DNA from 3 places in the Exiguobacterium sp. Helios genome. Region 1 is predicted to be linked to each of the others. Evidence: riboswitches for the same ligand, from Rfam matches in the RefSeq annotation. Region 1 holds a riboswitch; each other region holds the start of a gene.

Region 1 (4,212 bases):
ATGATTTACATGTCATCTGTGTCGTTCCGGAAAAGTTCAGCCAGGAGAAACAGACGTTGATGCGGGCACTCGGCGCGACTGTCGTCAACACACCGACTGAGCTCGATATGCAGGGCGCGATTGATAAAGCAAAAGAACTCGGACAAACGATTCCGAACAGTTATGTTCCGCTTCAATTCGAAAACGAAGAAAATCCGGTCACGTATCAGCGGACACTTGGTCCTGAGCTGATGGCGGAACTGGATCAGATTGATTGGTTCGTTGCCGGATGCGGGTCAGGCGGAACGTTTGCCGGAACAGCGGCCTATTTAAAAGAACGTCTCGGGACGAAAGGTGCAATCGTCGAACCGGAAGGCTCGGTCCTCAACGGGGGACCAGCCGGACCGCATAAGACGGAAGGTATCGGGACGGCCAAATGGCCAAGCCTCGTCTCGCGTGACTTAGTAGATGAAATTCATACGATTTCAGATCATGATGCCTTCACGAAAGTCCATGAATTGGCGGCTCGTGAAGGATTGCTCGTCGGCAGTTCGGCCGGCGCGGCACTCGTGGCAGCACTTGATCTGGCACATCGTTTTCCAGGCAGTACCATCGTCACCGTCTTCGCGGACAGTGCCGAACGGTATTTAAGCCAACAAATCTTTGAAAAGGTGGACGAGACACATGCGTAAAAAGACAGCATTGATTCATGGAGGAACAGGCGTCGATCGAGCAACAGGTGCCGTTACACCCCCGATTTATCAAACAAGCACATACAAACAGGAAAAAATCGGTCAGTTAAAAGAAGGATATGAGTATTCCCGGACAGCGAACCCGACACGGACGAGCATCGAACGTCTGATTGCCGATCTTGAAGGCGGTGCACGCGGTTTTGCCTTCGGATCAGGGATGGCAGCGATTCACGCTGTCTTTAACCTGCTCGAATCAGGTGACCACATCGTCATGACCGATGACGTCTACGGCGGGACATTCCGTTTGATGCAGCGTGTCTTACCGAAGTTCAACATCCAAGTGACATTCGTCGATACGACGGATCTCGCGGCGACAGAAGCTGCGGTGCAAGACAACACGAAGATGCTGTATGTCGAAACACCGACGAACCCGTTGTTGAAAGTTACAGATATCGCAGCAGTTGCTGAGATCGCGAAACGCAACAACTTGAAACTTGTCGTCGACAACACGTTTGCGACACCATACCTGCAGCAACCACTCGCACTCGGTGCAGATATCGTTCTTCACAGCGCGACAAAATACATCGGCGGTCACTCGGACGTCGTCGCCGGACTTGTCGTTGTCAACAGCGACGAGCTCGGAGAAGATCTTCACTTCATCCAGAACTCGACCGGCGGTATTCTTGGACCGCAGGACAGCTTCCTGCTCGTCCGTGGATTACGGACGCTTGGTATCCGGATGGATGCAATCGAAGAAACATCACACGATCTTGTTCAGTTCTTAAAGGAACAGGACGTCGTTTCAAACATCTTCTATCCGGGACTGGCATCACATCCGGGTCACGCGACACAACAGAAACAGGCGACCGGTTTCGGCGGAATGATCAGTTTTGATGTCGGTTCAGCAGAAAATGCGGAGAAACTCGTCGAAGCGACACATTTCTTCACATTGGCTGAAAGTCTTGGAGCGGTCGAGAGTTTGATTTCCGTTCCGGCACGGATGACGCATGCGTCGATTCCGGCAGAGCGTCGCGCAGAACTCGGAATTACAGATGGTCTCGTTCGGATCTCGGTCGGTCTTGAGGACGCGGAAGACTTGAAAGAAGATTTGGCACGTGCTTTCAGTCTGCTTCAGCCGGTTTCAGAAAAAACTGTTTGACAAGCAAAATAACCCCTGCTAATATTCAGATTATATTAAAAATAACTAAATACCGATAACTCTTATCGAGAGTGGTGGAGGGACTGGCCCGATGAAACCCGGCAACCGCGGAATTTATTCCGAAGTGGTGCTAATTCCAGCAGACGATTGTCTGCAAGATGAGAGCAAATGGTTTTGTGTACTGAAAAAGTGCGCGCGTTTGCTCTAAAACGTGCGCACTTTTTTTATGTTTAGGAGGGACCGTATTGATTCGCTTACAGGATGTAGGAAAGATTTATCGCTCGAAGCGCGGATCGGTTGAAGCCGTCGTCAATGTCGACTTGTCAATCGAGCGCGGTGAAATTTTTGGAATAATCGGTTATTCAGGGGCAGGGAAATCAACACTGATTCGTTTGCTGAACATGCTGGAGGCACCGACGAGCGGATCGATTCAAATCGACGGTGTCGAAATGACGACGCTCAAACCGAAAGAATTACGCGGCGTCCGCAAAAATGTCTCAATGGTATTCCAGCACTTTAATCTGCTGTGGTCACGGACCGTTGAAGAAAACATCATGTTCCCGCTCGAACTCGGCGGTTATCCGAAAGCCCGTCGCAAAGAACGAGTTGCTGAACTGATTCAACTCGTCGGACTCGACGGACGCGAAGGTGCTTACCCGTCGCAACTGTCAGGTGGACAAAAACAACGGGTCGGGATTGCCCGGGCACTGGCATCCAACCCAGATGTCTTACTCTGTGACGAAGCGACCAGTGCGCTGGATCCGAAAACGACGGACTCGATCCTCGAGTTGCTTGTCGACATCAACAAAAAATTAAAACTGACAATCGTCTTGATTACACATGAGATGCACGTCATTCAGAAAATCTGTCACCGGGTTGCCGTCATGGAAGCCGGGAAAATCGTCGAACAGGGACCGGTCGCAGAAGTGTTCCGTCACCCGAAACAGGCGATGACAAAAGAGTTCGTCAAACAGTTGACGTCACCATCTGAAAACGAATTGACGTTTGCGAAATTACGCGAACGCTACCCGACCGGAAAAATCGTCCAGCTGACGTTCGTCGGTTCGACGGCGGAAAGTCCGATCCTGGCCGAAGTCATGAAAGACTCGAACTTATTATTCAATATCATCGGCGGAAACGTCGGACAGACGCAGGACGGGGCACTTGGAACGCTGTTCATTCAGCTGCTCGGGTCGGAACAGGAAGCACAAGCGGTCATCGCCAAACTTCAAGCGAGTGACGTTGAAGTGGAGGTGGATCACCGATGAGTACATTTTTTACAGATGTGGATTGGGATATGGTTTGGGAAGCAACCCGCAGTACCGTCTATATGACGGCTGTTGCAGGACTCGCGACGTTCGTCCTCGGACTGGCGATCGGTCTGTTGTTATATGCGACGAACGAAGAATTGTTGTTTAAAAACCGGACACTCTATTCCGTACTCAGCTTTTTAGTCAATATATTCCGCTCGATCCCGTTTATCATTCTATTGATTCTGTTGATCCCGATCACGAAAATCATCGTCGGGTCATTCTTAGGACCAACGGCTGCATTACCTGCGTTAATTCTCGGTGCAGCACCGTTTTACGGCCGGATGGTCGAACTGGCACTTCGTGAAGTCGATAAGGGTGTCATCGAGGCGGCTGAATCGATGGGCGCAACGAAGTTCCAAATTATCTATAAAGTCCTGATTCCGGAAGCTTTGCCGGCAATCATCTCAGGAATCACCGTTACGCTTGTCGCACTCGTCGGTTACACGGCAATGGCCGGGTTAGCCGGTGGTGGTGGACTGGGAGACATGGCCTTCATCGAAGGATTCCAGCGTTCACAAAATAACATCACCGTCATCGCGACACTGTTGATTCTTGTCATCGTCTTCATCATTCAAATTATCGGTGACCTGCTTGTCAAAGCCATCGATAAACGGTAATACCTATCTTATTTAACCTTGGGAGGAATCATTCATGAAACTTTGGAAAAAATTCGTCGGCACAGCAGCCGTATCGGTCTTAGCAGTCAGTCTTGCAGCATGCGGAGAAGAATCTTCTTCAGGCGGCGGCGATTCAAAAACACTCGTCATCGGAGCGTCAAACGTTCCTCATGCTCAAATCTTGGAGCATGTTCAAAAAGAATATGAAGCAAAAGGCTATAAACTCGAAATCAAGAAGTTTCAGGATTATGTTCTTCCGAACAAAGCATTGGCTGAAAAAGAAATCGATGCGAACTATTTCCAACACGTGCCGTACCTTGAGCAACAGGAAAAAGAAAACAAAGACTATAAATTCGCGAGTGCCGGCGGCGTTCACGTTGAACCGCTCGGTGTCTATTCTAAAAAATACAAGTCTTTGGATAAACTGCCAAAAGGTGCAACGATCTTAACAA
Region 2 (4,212 bases), 200 kb from region 1:
CGAGTGTTGGAACAAGTTGGCGTCGATGTCGCCACTGCCAAGTGCGATGTTCGGTTGAATATAATCCCCGAACTCGACGATTTCGACGTCGTAGCCTTTCTTTTCAAGCCCGGGTTGGATCGCTTCTTTGACCATGTCGCTGTAAGGTCCGCTCGTTGCCCCGATCTTGATCGATTTGTTGTCTTCTTTGGCGCTGCTGTCGCCGCAACCGGCAAGAATACCGGCTCCGAGTAGTCCTGTTGCTAAAAAGGCATAACGTTTTTTCATATTCATTCTCTCCCTTACGATTCTCTATTTTTGGTTAACGCTTATCAGCACGACGGGCCAGAACATTGCCGAGCCCTTGAATACTTTGAACAATGATAACGAGGACGACGATCGTCACAATCATGACGACATTGTCGTACCGGTAATAGCCGAAGCGGATGGCCAGGTCACCGACGCCGCCACCACCGACGATACCGGCCATGGCGGAAAATCCGATCAGACTGATGGTCGTCAAAGTGACGGCTTGAATGATGCCGGGAAGGGCTTCCGGTAAGAGTGCACTGATGATGATCCGAAACGGTGTCGCACCACAGGCTTCTGCTGCTTCGATTAATCCCGGTGGAATCTCACGGAGCGATGTCTCGACCAGTCGGGCGAGAAACGGAATGGCGGCGACACTCAGGCTGACGGAAGCAGCAGTCGGTCCAATTGTATTATCGAGTAACAGTTGTGTCAGCGGAATCAACGCGACGAGCAGGATGATGAACGGTAACGAACGGACCATATTAACGAAAAAGTCCAAGATGCTGCGAACGACGACGTTTTGGAAAAATAGTCCCCGGTCCGTGATGAACAGTAAGATCCCGAGTGGAATCCCGATGATGAGGGCGAAGCCGAGTGAGATTCCGACCATCAAAGCCGTTTCCGCTAACGCTTTCGCAAGATCCGGTAACATGGTTTCAATCCGTTCAAGCCACATCCTGGATCACCTCAAGCGTGTGAAGTTGTTCTTCGAGCCACGTCAAGGAGCGGTTCACGTGAAGGGTCGGACCGGTCAAACTGACAATCAGCACTCCGAAAGCGACGTTCTGGATATAGTCGACCTTACCGTGGAGGATGCTGACGGAAATATCAAACTGTTTAATTGCTTCCGATAACGTACTTTCACCGGTCTTTTCACCTGTGAATTGCAGGCGGATAATTTTTCCCGGTGTCGTTCGCAAGATCCGTTCCGGTAACTCGATCTGGAGTGCCGTATCGACATAATGTTTCGTGACATCATGTGCCGGCTGACTGAACAGGTCGTATGTACGGGCGACTTCAACGACTTCACCTTGCGCCATGACGGCAACCCGGTGACAAATCTGTTTGACGACATCGATTTCATGGGTAATGAGAATGATCGTCAGGCCAAGCCGTTCATTCAAGTCTTTCAGCAGTTCGAGAATTTGCAGCGTCGTGACCGGATCAAGAGCGGACGTCGCTTCGTCACATAACAGGACACTCGGATTATTCGCAAGGGCGCGGGCAATCCCGACCCGTTGCTTTTGACCGCCGCTGAGCTGACTCGGGAAATTCGTCTCGAAGCCTTCGAGTCCGACCAGGGAGACGAGCTCTTTGATCCGTTGCGGGAAGTCAGTCCGTTTGACGCCGGCAGCCTTTAAGGCGAAGGCGATATTATCGGCGACGTTCCGGGATTGAATCAATTGGAAGTGTTGAAAGATCATCCCGATGTTCAAACGCAGTTCACGTAAGCTGCCTTTGGAGAGGCCGGACAGATTAGTGCCCGATACTTTAACCGTTCCTTGTGTCGGTGTCTCCAGTCCGTTGATCAGACGGAGCAGGGTGCTTTTTCCGGCACCGGATTCACCGATGATGCCAAAGATTTCACCTTGCTGAATCGTTAAATTGACGTCACGTAAGGCAAAAATGGGTGTCCGGTCACGAACGAACCGTTTAGTGATCCCTTTAAATTCAATCATCTGTCGTTTCCTCCCTATACAAAAAAATCGCCTTTTTCCAGTTAAGAGCAACCAGAAAAAAGCGACGAAGTGTAAGATTTCGTAACTTATCTCTCAGAATGAAACATTCTGTAGGATGTGGCACCGTTCCTTAAAGGTGGTTGCCGGACGTCGTTGGGCCTAATCCCTCGGTCGCTCTCGATAAGTAGATATGCTGTTGGGACTTACTGTAACGGAAATCATTCCCATTTGTCAAACGTTTTTTCAGAATTATTCCGCAACGGTCTGGCGAAACAGATTCAATTGACCAATCCGTTCAGCTGCTTCGACGAGTCGTTCGGCGTCAGCAATCAGGCTGATCCGGACGTAACCTTCCCCGTATTCGCCGAAGAAATGTCCCGGTGTAACGGCGACATGCGCTTCGTCGAGCAGGTGATCGGTAAAGCTTTGGGACGTGTAGCCGGACGGGACCGGCAACCAGACGAAGAACGAACCGCCCGGGATCGGTCCGTCCCAACTGATTTCCTGTAACTTGCCGAACAAGGCATCACGCCGCGCTTCATACAGAGCGCTCAGTTCGCGGACACACGTCTGATCGCTTGAAAGAGCGACGGTTGCTGCCTGTTGAATCGGTGTGAAAGCACTGACGTATAAGTGTTCCTGGTACGTCTCGATACTTGCGATGACGGACGGATTCCCGATGGCGAAGGCGATTCGGAAACCGGACATGTTAAAACGTTTCGATAATGAAAACAGTTCGATTCCGACGTCTTTTGCGCCTTCCGTCTGGAGGAAACTGCGGGTCGGACCGTCGAAGCTGATTCCGCCGTAGGCGAGGTCGTGGACGACGCAAATGTCGTTCGCATCAGCGAAGGAAACCGTTTGCTCGAAGGCTTCCGCTGTTGCCGTCGCCCCGGTCGGATTGCTCGGGTAGTTGAGGAACAACATCCGGGCCCGTTCGACATCTGTCGTATCAAGTAACGTGTAGTCAGGTAAAAAAGCATTTTCCGCAAGGAGCGGCAATGTGATCGGGTAAGCTCCGGCAAGGGCGGCGCCGGATAAGTAATCCGGGTATCCGGGATCAGGAACAATGACACCTTCACCGGGATTGACGATCGTTTGCGGTAAAGCGACGATACCGGCTTTGCTGCCGAGCAAAATGGCGACTTCAGAGGCCGGATCGATGTTTACGCCAAACTCTGACTGATAAAAATCCGCGACAGCCTGTTTGAGGAAATCGTGTCCGCGAAATGGCGGGTACTGGAGGTTTGAAGCGTCATTGATTGCTTCTTTCAAGGCATCCAGAATATGTACGGGTGTCGTCTGATCCGGTGTTCCCTGACCAAGCGTGATGACGTCATGACCAGCAGCCTTGACGGCACCGATCCGCTGGGCGAGCTCGGCGAAGACCGGAGCGGGTAACCGATCAATCGCAATCGATGGGGCGAAATGTTTCATCTGTCTTCCTCCTTGTTGGGTATTGTCGTCAAGGATAACGAATTTTCAGAAAAAAGAAAAGAGTTTTTTAATAATTGCTGATAATTGGGAAAAAGAACCGATGGCTTTCGTGTTTTTGATACACTGAACTAGAATACGATTGAATCACAAAGGAGATGATGGGATGAATCGGGCCTGGTGGAAAGAAGCCGTTGTCTATCAAGTGTATTGGCGCAGTTTTAAAGATTCGAACGGAGACGGGATGGGCGATTTACGCGGAGTAATTGAAAAACTCGATTACATCGCTTCCCTTGGTGTCGATGTCATCTGGTTAAATCCCTGTTATACATCACCGGATGTCGATAACGGATACGACATTTCGGATTATTACTCGATTATGCCGAAGGCGGGAACGATGTCGGATCTGGAAGAACTGATTGCGTCCGCCCATGAACGGGGACTGAAACTGATTCTTGATTTGGTCGTCAATCATACGAGTGATCAACACACGTGGTTTAAAGAATCCCGCAGCAGTCGGACAAACGAGAAAGCCGATTGGTACATTTGGCGGGACGGGGTCAAAGGAACACCGCCGAACAATTGGCGGTCGTATTTTGCGCCGAGCCCTTGGACGTGGGATGAGACACGCCAGCAGTATTACTTCCATTCCTTTGCATCGGAGCAACCGGACTTGAACTGGGAACATCCTGCTGTCCGGCAGGCCGTATATACGATGATGCGGTGGTGGGCCGATAAAGGAATCGACGGCTTCAGGATGGATGTCATCAACCTGATCAAGAAACGGGCGACGTATGATGATGTCGCA
Region 3 (4,212 bases), 640 kb from region 1:
GGCTTATCATCTGGAGCAGGTGTTAGAGGACATCAAACCGTTCGTCGCAACTGATACATATATTTTGCCGTTGCTAAACGGAATGGCACATTTAAAGCAACTGGAGCAACACTTCGGAGCGGAACGTGTACTGGGCGGACTCTGCTTCATCGAATCAACGCTTGATGCACAAGGACACATCGTACAGACGAGTCCGTCCCATCATTTATTATTCGGTCCGTTACCGGGAACCCGGCCAGACCGTTTGGAAGAACTGAAGCAGCACCTAGAGGGGACACTAGCGCCGATTAAATACTCGGACTCGATTACCAGCGATATGTGGAATAAGTATCTGTTCATCACGACGTTTTCCGGTGTGACGTCGCTTTTCCGTTCAGCAATCGGTCCGATTCGTTCGCAGGAAGAAGGAATGATGATGATCCGCCGCCTGGCAACGGAAGCCAAAGAAGCGATGGAACGCCAAGGTGCTGTGTTCAGTGATGGGATTGAACAGATCCAACAGCAACAGATCGCACAAATGGATGAAACGATGAAGTCGTCCTTACAACGTGACATGGAGAAAGGTAATGAAGTCGAGTCAGCTCATTTGTTCGGCACACTTCTTTCGAAAGATGAAGCGACGCAAGTGATGTTGCCGGCGATTTATGCAAATCTCGAAATTTATCGTATGTCGAGAAAAGATGTTTAACTAGTTGTTATATAGGGAATATTCGTTAGGTTGTATTGAGCCTATATTTTTCATAATCCACAATAATGTGTAGTTTTCAGCTATTCGTTGACTTGCTGAATTGCATTCAACTATCCTTGAAAAGACAAGATGGTTAAAAAAGCAAAATATATTTTATATTTTTTAAATGAAAACAGAAGTGAGAGGGGAATTATTTTACATGAAACGTATTATTATCCGTGCGGGTATGACACCGTTTGAACAGTTCGACGCAGAATATTTGATGAAGCATAACTCAATCGGAGGGAACGTCGGAAACCTGATTTATCAATACAGTATTTTCCGCACCTTGATGACAGAGGGCACGACGATCACACCGGATTACTACTACTATGAAGAAGAGCGTGCAGATGAAATCAATGCGAACTTCGATTTATATGTCATTCCACTCGCTGATGCATTCCGTAAAGAATTCGTCCCGACACTTCGTAAATATACAAAATTGATTAAAAAACTAAAGATTCCGGTCGTCGTCATCGGTGTCGGTTTACGCGCACCGTTTGAAGCGAATTTAAACGACGGTTTCTCATTTGATGAAGACGTTAAAGCGTTTGTCAGCGCAGTTCTTGAGCGCTCAAGCATGCTTGGACTTCGCGGCGAAATCACATCAAAATATTTGACGCGTCTTGGTTTCCGCGAAGGAATCGATCACAAAGTCATCGGTTGCCCATCGATGTATGCGTTTGGTCGTGATTTGAAAATTCGTGAAACGAATATCACAAAAGATTCAATGATCGGTGTCAACTCGTCACGTCTTGCACCGCAAAACGTCCTTAACTTCATCACACGCGGAATGGAAGAGTACCCGAACCACTACTTCATCCCGCAATGGATGAAAGAGTTGCGTTTGACGTACACAGGAACACATCCGATTGCTGACTTATCCGTCACGAACTATCCGGTCAAGATGTCGGATCCGACTTACATGAACGACCGTGTCCGCTTCTTCTTAAACGCGCAGACATGGATCGACTTCTTGAAAGAAGCTGACTTCAGCTTCGGAGCACGTCTTCACGGTAACATCACGGCAACACTTGCCGGAACGCCAAGTATCCTGATTCCGAAAGATGCACGGATGCGCGAATTAACGGATTATCACCAATTGACACACATTTGGGCAAATGACATCACAGACAGCACACGCTTGTCGGATGTGATTGAGTCGGCTGACTTCCAAAGTCCGACACGTGTTCAAGCACGTAACTTTGATAACTTCGTGGAATTCCTGAATACAAATGATCTAGAACACATCTACAAAGAAACGAACTATCCGGAGAACGTTCCGTTTGATCGTGAAATGGCCAAAGCAGAGTTGCTTCCGGTCGTTAAACCGATCACAGGAATCAGTATCGAAGAAGCTGTTTCACGTTTTGAATCATACTTCCCAGCAGAAGAACAAAAAATCGTGGCAGCTCAAAAACGCGATAAAGCGAAAATGGCTGAAAAAGATAAGAAAATCAAATCACTTCAAGGCAAGTTGAACAGTCAAACAAAAGAAATGAAGCATCAACAAGGCACATTGAACCGGAAAGCGGTTCGCATGGCATTGAAGACAGCTGATTTGTTTGCGAAGAAATAAGCGACAGACGTCTTATACCGTTTTGGTGTAAGGCGTTTTTTTTTACATGATAAATTCTGAATTGTGTTGACAATTCAAAACAGGGTTGGTACTGTTATGAAAAATTACATTCTTATCCAGAGAGGTGGAGGGACTGGCCCTTTGAAGCCTCAGCAACAGGTCGAAAGATACTGTGCTAATTCCTGCGGGTGTTGTACCCGATCGATAAGCTTCCTTTGATTGTCGACCGACGCACCCATGCATGTGGGTGCGTTTTTTTTTAGTTTAACGAGAAAAAGAGGAGTGTGGAGGAGCAATGAAAGAAGGAACGTTTCGGCGGAAAATGGAATCCCGGCATATCGTCATGTTGTCACTCGGCGGTGTCATCGGGACCGGATTATTTTTAAGTACAGGCTATACGCTCGAGCAGGCCGGTCGGGTCGGCACGATTTTATCTTACCTGGTCGGAGCGCTGGCGGTTTATCTGGTAATGCTTTGTCTAGGGGAGCTGGCGGTACATATGCCGGAGACGGGTGCCTTTCACAGCTACGCGACGAAATATATTGGATCCGGAACAGGCTATACCGTCGCCTGGCTTTACTGGCTGACTTGGACGGTCGCGCTCGGTTCGGAATTTACGGCAGCCGGTTTATTGATGCAACGCTGGTTTCCGGATGTTCCGGTCTGGCTGTTCAGTGCTTTATTCGTCGTCATGATTTTAGGCATCAATGTCTTGACGGTCCGCTTGTTCGCGGAAGTTGAATTTTGGTTTTCTGCCGTCAAGGTGCTGACGATTTTAGTGTTCATCGTCTTAGGAACAGCAGCAATCGTCGGATTCTTGCCCCTCGCGGACGGCTCACAAGCACCGCTTCTCGCTCCGTTGACGGAGGGGGGCCTGTTTCCGAACGGAGCGTTCGCGATCTTGATGACGATGCTTGCCGTTAACTTTGCCTATTCCGGAACAGAGTTAATCGGGATTGCAGCAGGTGAGGCGGTCGATCCGAAACGGACGGTTCCTCTCGCCATTCGAACAACAGTCTTCCGGCTCGTCTTATTTTTTGTCGGGACGATCATTGTTCTTGCGATTCTGTTACCAAATGATTCAAAAGGAGTGCTTGAAAGTCCATTCGTTGCTGTGTTTGAACGGATCGGTCTTCCGTTTGCAGCAGACATCATGAACTTCGTCATCCTGACCGCGATTTTGTCAGCAGCGAACTCGGGTCTGTATGCCGCATCACGGATGCTCTGGTCTTTATCCGATCAACGGATGATTACGCCGTACTTTTCTAAATTAAATGCGAGCGGAGTGCCGATACGTGCCGTTCTCTTCAGTATGCTCGGTGGTCTGCTTGCCCTGTTCTCCAGCGTCTATGCACCGGGTTCCGTCTACATTGCGCTTGTCTCGATCTCGGGACTGGCAGTCGTCGTTGTCTGGATGAGTATCAGCGCCTCACAGTTCATGTTCCGCAAGCGCTATCTGCAAGAGGGGCATGATCTAAACGATTTGGTTTACCGGACGCCCTGGTATCCGTTTGTACCGATTCTGTCGTTTTTAATGTGTTTGGCTTCATTGATCGGAATCGCCTTTGATCCGACGCAACGGGTCGCCCTCTATTTCGGGGTTCCGTTTATCGCGGTCTGTTACATCGTTCATCATCTGACAAAAACATCATGGAAACGGAGTGTGGAAGATGTCAAAGAACAACAATCCAGTTGAACAACTGTTAAAAGAAAAACCCTATATTTTATTGGACGGAGCACTGGCGACGGAACTTGAACGCCATGGGAGAAATCTCGATGATCCGCTTTGGTCGGCCCGGGTACTGCTTGAAGAACCGGAACAGATTCACCGCGTCCATGCGGATTATTTTAAAATCGGGGCGGATTGTGCCATCACGTCCAGCTACCAAGCGAGTGTCGCCGGCTT

What was found. Region 1 has a riboswitch for S-adenosylmethionine ahead of HNY42_RS13455 (methionine ABC transporter ATP-binding protein). Riboswitches for the same ligand answer to the same signal wherever they lie in the genome.
Region 2: linked by a shared signal. The riboswitch ahead of HNY42_RS14450 (methionine ABC transporter ATP-binding protein) and the one ahead of HNY42_RS13455 (methionine ABC transporter ATP-binding protein) in region 1 are both predicted to bind S-adenosylmethionine.
Region 3: linked by a shared signal. The riboswitch ahead of HNY42_RS00985 (amino acid permease) and the one ahead of HNY42_RS13455 (methionine ABC transporter ATP-binding protein) in region 1 are both predicted to bind S-adenosylmethionine.

Annotation. Positions count from the first base shown of each region.
Region 1 covers NZ_CP053557.1:2,586,766-2,590,977, reverse strand. The annotation lists gene HNY42_RS13465 (PLP-dependent cysteine synthase family protein) at 1-671, shown strand, start outside; gene HNY42_RS13460 (bifunctional cystathionine gamma-lyase/homocysteine desulfhydrase) at 664-1,830, shown strand; SAM riboswitch class I at 1,890-1,995, shown strand; gene HNY42_RS13455 (methionine ABC transporter ATP-binding protein) at 2,076-3,098, shown strand; gene HNY42_RS13450 (methionine ABC transporter permease) at 3,095-3,760, shown strand; gene HNY42_RS13445 (MetQ/NlpA family ABC transporter substrate-binding protein) at 3,795-4,212, shown strand, end outside.
Region 2 covers NZ_CP053557.1:2,784,253-2,788,464, reverse strand. The annotation lists gene HNY42_RS14460 (MetQ/NlpA family ABC transporter substrate-binding protein) at 1-267, opposite strand, end outside; gene HNY42_RS14455 (methionine ABC transporter permease) at 302-967, opposite strand; gene HNY42_RS14450 (methionine ABC transporter ATP-binding protein) at 957-1,970, opposite strand; SAM riboswitch class I at 2,054-2,157, opposite strand; gene HNY42_RS14445 (aminotransferase class I/II-fold pyridoxal phosphate-dependent enzyme) at 2,220-3,407, opposite strand; gene HNY42_RS14440 (alpha-glucosidase) at 3,571-4,212, shown strand, end outside.
Region 3 covers NZ_CP053557.1:184,359-188,570, reverse strand. The annotation lists gene HNY42_RS00995 (ketopantoate reductase family protein) at 1-688, shown strand, start outside; gene HNY42_RS00990 (polysaccharide pyruvyl transferase family protein) at 888-2,306, shown strand; SAM riboswitch class I at 2,416-2,517, shown strand; gene HNY42_RS00985 (amino acid permease) at 2,602-4,002, shown strand; gene mmuM (homocysteine S-methyltransferase) at 3,977-4,212, shown strand, end outside.